3 regions of the Aminobacter sp. MDW-2 genome follow, and region 2 is predicted to be linked to each of the others. Evidence: predicted binding sites of a transcription regulator. Region 2 holds the regulator's gene; each other region holds the start of a gene.
The links. Region 2 encodes LexA, which represses DNA repair genes until DNA is damaged. Its sites were predicted from a motif close to TGTTCNNNNTGTGTTCNG; they were not measured.

Region 1: the regulator LexA is predicted to act here: its motif matches at 1,271-1,288, upstream of H5P29_RS24175 (sel1 repeat family protein).
Region 3: the regulator LexA is predicted to act here: its motif matches at 2,068-2,085, upstream of H5P29_RS22820 (ATP-dependent helicase).

What each region holds. Positions count from the first base shown of each region.
Region 1 covers NZ_CP060197.1:4,878,428-4,881,702, reverse strand. The annotation lists gene H5P29_RS24185 (glutathione S-transferase family protein) at 1-543, shown strand, start outside; gene H5P29_RS24180 (DUF2147 domain-containing protein) at 631-972, opposite strand; gene H5P29_RS24175 (sel1 repeat family protein) at 1,411-1,677, shown strand; gene H5P29_RS24170 (ABC transporter substrate-binding protein) at 2,086-3,207, shown strand.
Region 2 covers NZ_CP060197.1:4,031,571-4,034,845, forward strand. The annotation lists gene glp (gephyrin-like molybdotransferase Glp) at 1-891, shown strand, start outside; gene lexA (transcriptional repressor LexA) at 997-1,713, shown strand; gene H5P29_RS19920 (ComEC/Rec2 family competence protein) at 1,840-3,275, opposite strand, start outside.
Region 3 covers NZ_CP060197.1:4,623,342-4,626,616, reverse strand. The annotation lists gene H5P29_RS22820 (ATP-dependent helicase) at 1-1,949, opposite strand, end outside; gene H5P29_RS22815 (hypothetical protein) at 2,092-2,346, shown strand; gene H5P29_RS22810 (hypothetical protein) at 2,465-2,710, shown strand; gene H5P29_RS32830 (hypothetical protein) at 2,812-2,940, opposite strand; gene H5P29_RS22805 (hypothetical protein) at 3,036-3,185, opposite strand.

The DNA of each region.
Region 1 (3,275 bases), 850 kb from region 2:
ATCATCGACCCGGAAGGGCCGACCGCTGACGGCAAATGGGGCGGCGCGCCGATCTCGATCTTCGAATCCGGGGCGATCCTGCAATATCTCGGCCGCAAGTTCGGCAAGCTCTATCCCTCGGACGAGCGCGGCCGCGCCGAAGTCGATCAGTGGCTGTTCTGGCAGGTTGGCGGCCTCGGCCCGATGGCCGGCCAGGCCCATCACTTCCGGCAATATGCGCCGGAGAAGATCGCCTATGGCATCGATCGCTACACCAATGAGGTCAACCGGCTCTATGGCGTGATGAACAAGCGCCTCGCCGATCGCGAATTCCTTGCCGGCGACTATTCGATCGCCGACATCGCCTCGCTCGGCTGGGTCAAGCCTTACAAGAATCAGGGCCAGGAGCTCGAGGACTTCCCGCATCTCAAGCGCTGGTTCGACACGTTGCTGGCTCGTCCGGCAGTGAGCCGTGGCCTCGCCGTCGGTGAAGACCACCGCCGCAACCTCGCCGACGACAAGGAAGCCCAGAAGGTGTTGTTCGGCCAGCGTGCCAGGGCCTGAACGCGCAGACAGCGAAAAAACGAATGGGGGAGGCAGCGCCCGCCGGCACTGCCTCCCCCTGATACTGACGACTATTTCCTGGTCGCCTTACAGCTTCTTCCAGTTCTGCGTCTTGCAGATCAGGCCGCCGAGCACACAGCCGCTCATCTTGAGCGTCGAGCCGGCGACCGAGGCCTTGCCGGTATAGGTCTTGTCATTGGCCGGGTCGGTGATCTTGCCGGCATAGGTGCCGCCATTGGCATTGAAGGTGCCGATCTTCTTGCCGGCGTGCTTGCCGTCCTTCAGCGTGATGCAGAAGCCGCCGCCGCAGGGCGTGATCGCGGCAGTCGATCCGGCTTCCGTCTTCCAGTTGCCTTCGATCGGATCGGCATAGGCCGCACCCGCCATCATCAGGGTGGCCGCGATGGCCAGGCTCATCTTGCGAAGCATTGAAGTCCTCCCGGTTGAATTGTCGCCCACAGGCACTCTCCCTGCCTGACGTTTACGCAAACGTAAGCGTAATGCAGCCGTCGGCAAAACGAAAGTGGTGCCGCTGGGTAAGTTTTGAGCCTTTTTGAGACCGCCGAAAAGCGCCATCCGGGTGCCGAAGTTCATCCCTGGCTATCGATCAATGTGCCGCGTGGTTATCAAAGACTTATCCGGCGACTGGAGAATTTTCATCGCATTTTCTGCAAATTCCAGCTGCCGCAAGGACTCCTATCCTTAATGAATTCCGAGCTTTACCCTTTGTTTTCAGTTTGTTTTCTTCGAGTTAAGCAAGCCATTTAACGGCGGATTCAAGGCTCCCCGGCATTCTCGGAAGCATCGAAAGGGCAGCTCCGGAACACCACCGGGCCGGCTCTCAGGAGACAGGCAGGGGATAAGAAAATGGCACGTTTCGAAATCTTTGACGCTGGCTTCGGCGCGATGGGAACCACCGCTCAGGCCGACATTCTTCTCGAACTCGGCATGATGTATGCGACCGGCCGCGACTGCGAGGTCGACGTGGTTGCCGCCCACAAATGGTTCAACATCGCCGCGATCAAGGGTTCGGCCCGGGCGGCCGCCCTGCGCTCGGAGCTCTCCGGCACGATGTCCAAGCTCGACATCGTCAAGGCGCTGCGCGAAGCGCGCGAATGGATGACGATGCACTGATCAAGCTTCTTCGGGGGAAGAGCCGGGGCGCCGGGATGGCAGCCCCCAATTCCAAGAGCGCACTGCTTGAAGGACGAGCAAGATGTGCCAGGGACATGACCTCCAGCATGTCTCATCACCAGCTGGACCGAGTTAGACAGGGCAGGCGAATGTCCGACGGGCCGAAGATGCTCGCGGCGCTCTCCACGAAAAAGGCCGTGACCGATCACATAAGATCGGCGCGGCCTTTTTGTTTTGGCCCCATGGCGTGGCAGCATCGTTCGGCCACCGCATTGCCCGCCGCCCCGTTTGCAGGCACAACATCCTGACGCCGATGCGCCAAGACAAGTCCCGGTTGCGATGACAGCTTTCGGCGATTGCACGCATGACGCGATCCGGGGAAACCGGAGCGTCCCAGGGAGGGTAACAATGCATTTGAAACGTACATTTGGCGCGGCACTGGTCGGCCTGTCGCTCAGCGCCGGCGCTGCCTACGCGCAGGATATCGGCATTGCCGTAGCCGGCCCGATGACCGGCCAGCTCGCCAATATCGGCGACCAGTTCAAGCAAGGTGCGGAAGCCGCCGTCAAGGCGATCAACGAAAAGGGGGGCGTTCTCGGGCGCCAGCTCAAGCTGTCGATCGAAGACGACGTCTGCGATCCCAAGCAGGCGGTTTCGGTCGCCAACCGCATCGTTGCCAACGGCATCAAGTTCATCGACGGCCACGCCTGCTCGGGCTCGAGCATCCCGGCCTCCGCCGTCTATGCCGAGAGCGGCGCGCTGATGATGTCGCCGGCATCCTCGAACCCGGTCTTGACCGACGACGCCGCCAAAAAGGGCTGGCCGACGATCATGCGTCTCTACACGCGTGACGACGCCCAGGGCGCCTTCATCGGCCCGTGGATCGCAGAGACGTACAAGGGCAAGAACGTCGTCGTGCTGCACGACAAGAGCGCCTACGGCCAGGGTGTCGCCGACGCCGTCAAGGCGACGATGAATGCCGGTGGCCTGACCGAAGTTCTCTACGAAGGCATCAATGCCGGCGAGAAGGATTATTCGGCGCTGGTCACCAAGCTCAAGGAGCTCAAGGCCGACGTCGTCTATTTCGGCGGCTACCACCCAGAGGCCGGCCTCATCCTGCGCCAGTCGGCCGAGCAGAACTTCAAGTATCAGCTGATCATGCCCGACTCGATCGCTTCGCCCGAGTTCTGGCAGATCGCCGGCCCGGCCGGCGAGGGCACGCTGTTCGTGTTCCCCTCCGACCCGCAGGCCAAGCCCGAGGCCAAGGAAGCTGTCGAGAAGATCAAGGCCGGCGGTTTCGTGCCGGAAGGCTTTACCCTGTTCTCCTACGCCACCATCCAGGCTTTCGCGCAGGGCATCGAGCGTGCCGGCACGGATGATCCGATGAAGGTCGCCGAGGCGCTCAAGGACGGCAAGCCGATCAGCACCGTCGTCGGCGATGTCGTCTTCGACGAGAAGGGCGATCTCAAGAACGCCAGCTATGACATCAACCAGTGGCACGACGGCAAATACGCGCCGATCAAGCAGTAAGCCGTCTGGACGCATTCAATGGCCGGGCACGTCCCGGCCATGTGGCAGTAAGCCACAGAGATGCATTC
Region 2 (3,275 bases):
ACCGTCGTCATTCAGGAGAACGTTCGCGATCTCGGCAATGGCGAGATCGCGGTGCTCGAGCCAACGCTTGCTGGCCGTAACATCCGCGCCAGGGGCCTCGACTTCAAGCAGGGCGACCTCATCCTTGATGCAGGACGTGTGCTCGACCCGGCAGGGCTCTCGCTGATCGCAGCTGCCAATCATCCCAGCGTCGAAGTGCTGCGGGCGCCTCTGGTCGCCATCATCGCCACCGGCGACGAGCTATTGCCGCCGGGCAGCAATCCAGGGCCCGACCAGATCATCGCCTCCAACGCCTACGGCGTCGCGGCGATCGTTCAGTCGGTTGGCGCGCGCGTACTCGATCTCGGCATCGCCGCCGACCGCACCGAGGCAATCTCCGCACTGGTCGCCAAGGCGCTCGCCGCCGACGCCGATGTGATCGTCACGCTGGGCGGCGCTTCGGTCGGCGACCACGACCTCGTTCACCGTGTCCTGACCGATCTCGGCATGGATCTCAACTTCTGGAAGATCGCGATGCGCCCGGGCAAGCCGCTGATGTTCGGCCGGCTCGGCAACAGCCGCTGCGTCGGCTTGCCGGGCAATCCGGTCGCCAGCCTGATCTGCTCGCAGATTTTCCTGAAACCTCTGCTGGCGAAGCTTGGCGGCCGCCCTTATTCGCCCGACATGCGCAACGGCATTCTCGACACGGCAATGGCGGCCAACGACCTGCGCCAGGACTTTGTCCGCGCGATTGCGCGCGAGACCGCTGAGGGTCTCGTCGTCACACCCTACCTGATCCAGGACTCTTCGATGCTGCGCACGCTGGCCGACGCCAATTGCGCCATCGTGCGGGTGCCCTTCGCGCCTGCAGTCGAAGCCGGCAGCGCCTGCCAGGTGATGATGTTGCGCTGAGCAGCACCTTCCACCCTTCACGAAATATCAACAGTTGCGGAACACAACTGGAACAGATAGTGTTTGTTCTGGGTTTGTTTTTCTTCTGATTCCTCGGGGGTGGCGATGCTGACGCGCAAACAACACGAGCTTTTGCTATTCATCCACGAGCGGCTGAAGGAAGCGGGTATTCCGCCGTCCTTCGACGAGATGAAGGAAGCACTCGACCTCGCCTCCAAGTCCGGCATCCATCGCCTGATCACGGCGCTCGAAGAACGCGGCTTCATCAGACGCCTGCCCAACCGGGCGCGCGCGCTTGAAGTGCTGCGCCTGCCCGATTCGATCGCGCCTGGCCTCAACGCGGCGAAGAAGTTCTCGCCCAGCGTCATCGAGGGTAGCCTCGGCCGCAAACCCGAGCCGTCACGCAGCATGTCGGCCGGCAATGACGACGATGTTGCTTCGGCGGTTGCCATTCCCGTCATGGGACGCATCGCTGCCGGTGTGCCTATCGACGCCATCCAGCACAAGACGCATTCGATTTCGGTGCCGCCAGACATGATCATGGGCGGCGAGCATTACGCGCTCGAGGTCAAGGGCGACTCGATGATCGAGGCCGGCATCTTCGACGGCGACACTGTGGTCATCCGCAGCTCGACCACGGCCAATCCCGGTGAGATCATCGTCGCCCTCGTCGACGACGAAGAAGCGACGCTCAAGCGTTTCCGCCGCAAGGGTGCCTCGATCGCTCTTGAGGCCGCCAATCCGGCCTATGAAACCCGCATCTTCGGACCGGACAGGGTCAAGGTGCAGGGCAAGCTTGTCGGCCTGATCCGCCGCTATTGATTGCCGGGGCTGCGTTTCCGCCAGCTCGGCCTGTCCATCCTGCTGCAATCTGTAAGCCGGACTGATCTGCACTGTTGCTATCGTGCCGTATCTGACGGCTCTGCGACGGCGGGTACAGATTCGGACTCACCGTGTGGTCGCAGTCGGCGCTTTCGGGTGCGCCTTGGTTGCCCCGGCAGATGTCTTTGGGGGCATCTCCACTCGCTTGTAGGGTGGCAGGCCCCTCGCCTCGCGCGAAAATTGGCGCTGCGCATGCCACGGGCGGTACGGTTCCGCCACGGCGTGGCGTATCTCGACCGCCCGATCTACGCCAGCCGCCGCGGCTGTGATGAATATCGACGCACTGCCAAGGCGCGCCAGCTCGCGTTTGGTGAGCACGGCCACGCCGGGGCAGACGTCGCTTGCCGTGGCATCGTCGACGACGATGAGATCCGCGTTGTCGCAGGCTCGTGCAGCGGCGCTCGCATTCGCCGCATGGACGATCCGTGCCCCCTCCGGTTGTTGAACCGTGCACAGCTCGCTGTCACAGACGAAGGCGTCCGCGCCGGCAGCGTTTAGTTCTCCAGATACTGGATTGCCGGGTATCGTACCGGCGACATCTGCCTCGGCTGTTGGCTGTGAGCCGGTCTCGCTGGGCAAACGGACAGTCCCGTTCGTTGCATTCGCGGCCGAACGGGCCGGGGTGACGAGTGTTTCCGACGCCAGCGCGCGCTGCCAGTTGTCGACGGTGAACTGGTTCGGCCGGACGCGATTGACGGCCAGCTTGCCATCGTCGACCGGGACGCCGACGAGGCGGCCATCTTCCGAAACGAGAACCGTGGGCGTTTCCGTTTCCACGACCGTCAGCAGCCCAAGGGCCGCGAATGGCAGTGCGGCGGCGCGCAGCCAGGTCGTTGCCGTCGACGCGATGACGAGTGCTGCAGTGAGCAACAATACCGCATGTGACGAGACAAGGCCGACCGCATCGACCGGCGAGCGCTCGGAGAACCAGGTGGCGATGCCAATCATTGCCTTCAGGCCGAAGCCCATCGTGTCGAGGAAGGGGCCGTCGAGTCCAAGCGGCATGAAGATGCCAGCCATGACGGCAAAGGGCATGACCAGGACAGACACAAACGGGCTGACTGCCAGATTGGCGAACAGGCTGAGGGGCGAGACACGTTGGAAATGCCATGCACCAAAAACGCTGGTCGCGAGCCCGGCAATCACCGACGTCGCGGCGAGACCTATCGCAACTGTCGCAAGCCAGCGCCAGATTTTGGACGGCAGCGATCTCTGACCGACCGGCAGCGCCTGCTCCTCCCGCCGGTCCGACCACCAGGCATATGCGCCAACGAGGGCTGCCGTTGCGGCGAACGACATCTGGAAGCTCGGCCCGACGACTTCGTGGGGCGAGATCATGATCACGACAACGGCCGAGATCGCCAGGTTGCGCATGGTGAGTGCTGCGCGGTCGAGCAGCACGGCCGTCAGCATCACCGCCAGCATGATGAAGCTGCGTTGCGCCGCGACCTCGGCGCCTGAAATGAACAGATAGCCACCGGTGGCGAGCAGTGCCGCGCCTG
Region 3 (3,275 bases), 590 kb from region 2:
AAGCGGCTGCGGGAAGCATAGACATGCCTGTCGCCGCGCGCCGCCTGGCCGGAGGTGAAGAAACGCTGCGGCGTGATCAGGTGCAGCGAATCCTTGGCCCGGGTCATGGCGACATAAAGCAGCCGGCGTTCTTCCTCGAGCTCCTTGCGCTCGCCGGCGCTGAGGTCGATCGGCATGCAGCCGTCGACCGCGTTCAAGACGAACACCTTGGTCCACTCCTGGCCCTTGGCCGAATGGATCGTCGACAGGATGAGAAAATCCTCGTCGAGATGCGGCGGTCCGGCCTCGTCGCTGGTTGCCGAGGGCGGGTCGAGTGTCAGCTCGGTGAGGAAACGCTCGCGGCTGGGATAACCGGAGGCGATCTGTTCGAGCTGCAGCAGGTCGGCCCGCCGTGTCGTCGCATCCTCGTGCTTGCGCTCGAGATGCGGCTCGTACCACAGCCGCGCCCGCTCCATCTCGGCCGGCCAGCCGGGGCCGCGCCGGAGGTCCGAAAACAGCGCGACAAAACCGGGCCAGTCGCTTGCCGCCCGGGCCGGCGGGGAGAAGCGCGCCAGCCCCATTTCGAGGTCGAGCGACTGCTCCATGCTGTCGATGGCGTTCGACGCCGCCGACGGGCCGACGCCCGGCATCAGCTGCATCACCCGGAAGCCGGCGATGCGGTCGCGCGGGTTCTGGGCAAAACGCAGGATGGCCAGCACGTCCTTGACATGGGCGGCATCGAGAAACTTCAGCCCGCCGAACTTGACGAAGGGGATGTTGCGCCTGGTGAGCTCGACCTCGAGCGGCCCCGAATGATGCGCTGCCCGAAACAGCACCGCCTGCTCCTTCAAAAGCGTGCCGGCCTCGCGCTCCTTCAAGACCTCGTCGCAGACATAGCCGGCCTGTTCGGCTTCGTCTGCAACCGTCACGATGCGGGGCTTTTCCAGCGAGCGGCGTTCGGTCCACAGGTTCTTGGTGAAACGTTCCTCGGCCTCGCCGATGACGGCATTGGCAGCGGCGAGGATGGCGTCGGTCGAGCGATAGTTCTGGTCGAGCGTCACCACCTGGGCAGGTTCGGCAAACAGGCCGGGGAAATCGAGGATGTTGCGCACTTCGGCGGCGCGGAACGAATAGATCGACTGGGCGTCGTCGCCGACCACGGTCAGGCCGCGGCCGTCGGGCTTGATCGCCGTCAGGATCGCCGCCTGCAGCCGGTTGGTGTCCTGGTATTCGTCGACCAGGATATGGTCGAAACGCTGGGAAAGATGGGCGGCGATGTCGGGCTCGGCCGCCATCTGCGCCCAGTAGAGCAGGAGGTCGTCGTAATCGAGGATGTTCTGCGCCTGCTTGGCCTCGACATAGGCCCCGAACAGCGCCTTCAGCTCGTCGCTCCAGCCGACGCACCAGGGAAAGGCGTGGCCGAGCACCGCCTCGAGCCTGTCCTGGGAATTGACGACACGGGAATAGATGGCAAGGCAGGTCGCCTTGGTAGGAAACCGCTTCTCCGTCTCGGAAAAGCCGAGCTGGTGGCGAACCAGGTTCATCAGGTCGGCCGAATCCTCCCGGTCATGGATGGTGAAGGCCGGCTCGAGCCCGATGTCGAGCGCATAGTCGCGCAGCAATCTCGCGCCGACGGAATGGAAGGTGCCGGCCCAGCTCAGCCCTTCCATCAGGCTCGCCGCGCGCTCCTGCAGCACGTCGGCGGCGATGCGCTCGACGCGCCTGCTCATCTCGGCCGCGGCACGGCGCGAAAATGTCATCAGCAGGATGCGCCGGGGGTCGGCGCCACGGACGATGAGATGGGCAACCCGGTGGGCGAGCGTGTTGGTCTTGCCCGAGCCGGCGCCGGCAATGATCAGCAAGGGGCCCGACACCGCGCCGTCGCCATGCAAGACGGCCGCACGCTGGCCCGGGTTCAGGCGGGCGAGATAACCGGAAACTGCTGCCGAATCACGGATGGCGATGTTCATGCCGGCATGAAGCATCGTTTCCGTTTCGTTCGCAACGGCCTGCACCGGCGGGGCGAAGCCTGCGGCGCGCGCCATTGCCCTTGCGTTGGCATTTTGTGAATTGACGCCAGGAGGTATTTGTTCCTATTTTGTTCTCATGCCGATGTTATCCGAATTTCCCTCCGACAAGATCATCGTCTCCTGCGACAAATGCGGGATGCGCAAGCAATACGACCGCGACGCGATGGTGCGGGCAGGCGGCGACCGCACGCTGGCGCTTCTGCTGGACGCGATCGTCGCGCGCATCGGCTGCACGCGGACCAACACGTTCAACATCTATGACCGCTGCGGCGCCAAATATGAGGAACTGGTGCGGCTGCTGGGGATGTCGACGTCGCATCGCGCGCCGGACCGATGAGCGTCGTGGATGGGCTCCCGTATCGCCTCGGCGATCAGGGGCGCGCGCCAGGCGATGGCGAGGGCGCCGGCCTGGTCGCATCGCGGCCGCGTCGCAGTCCGGTCAGACAGGAGCAAACATGTCGCGCAGGCACCACAGAAACGACAGACTGACCGAGAGCGAGATCGAGGCGATCGTCCTGGCGGCGATCCCTTTGCGTATGGCGATCCAGAAGTGCTTCATCAGCCTGAAGCCCTTCAACGAGACCTATTCGCTGCTGCATCACCACGTCGCCGGTCTGGACGCCGTTCTGGAGAGCATTACCGGCCGAAGCCTCGATTACCGCAGTCGGGATCTCGGCCTGGTGCCGCGTCGCGATGGCTAGGTACATAGCTCGCCGGCATCGCTCTCACCGGCATCGCCCTCACTGGCAGGCTTGAGCAACGCGCCCGCATTCGGCCGGCCCGCGCTTCGCGTCATCGATGGCTATTTGAGCAGTTCCATCGAGCCACGCGGGAACTCGACGCCGGCGAATTCCGGATAGGCCTTTTGCAGCAGGAGCAGATGCTGCGCCTGCTGCAGGCGGATCAGATACCAGCTGTTGCCATCGAGCAAGGCCAGCGTCTGCGACCGGAAGCGTGTTCGAACCCCGGTCGACGGCGATCAGTTCGGTGGGGACCAGGGCGTATGGAGGTGCTTCTCCAGCCAGGTCATCTGCGACAGCTCATAACGAACAGGGCCAAGCCGCCGGCGACCTTCACCGACGAACGCTTGAGCTGGGTCGGGTCGGTAGCCGATGCGAGCGACTTCTGGTCCTCGGGCAGATCATCGATCTTGTCGAGAATGGCTTTCAGGCCCATCGGCCGTTCTCCTTTGGTTTGGGGCCGGCATCGCCGGCATGAAACCCGCCTCAATGGGCGGGTGGTGAATGCTAGAAGCGAGCGAAGCAG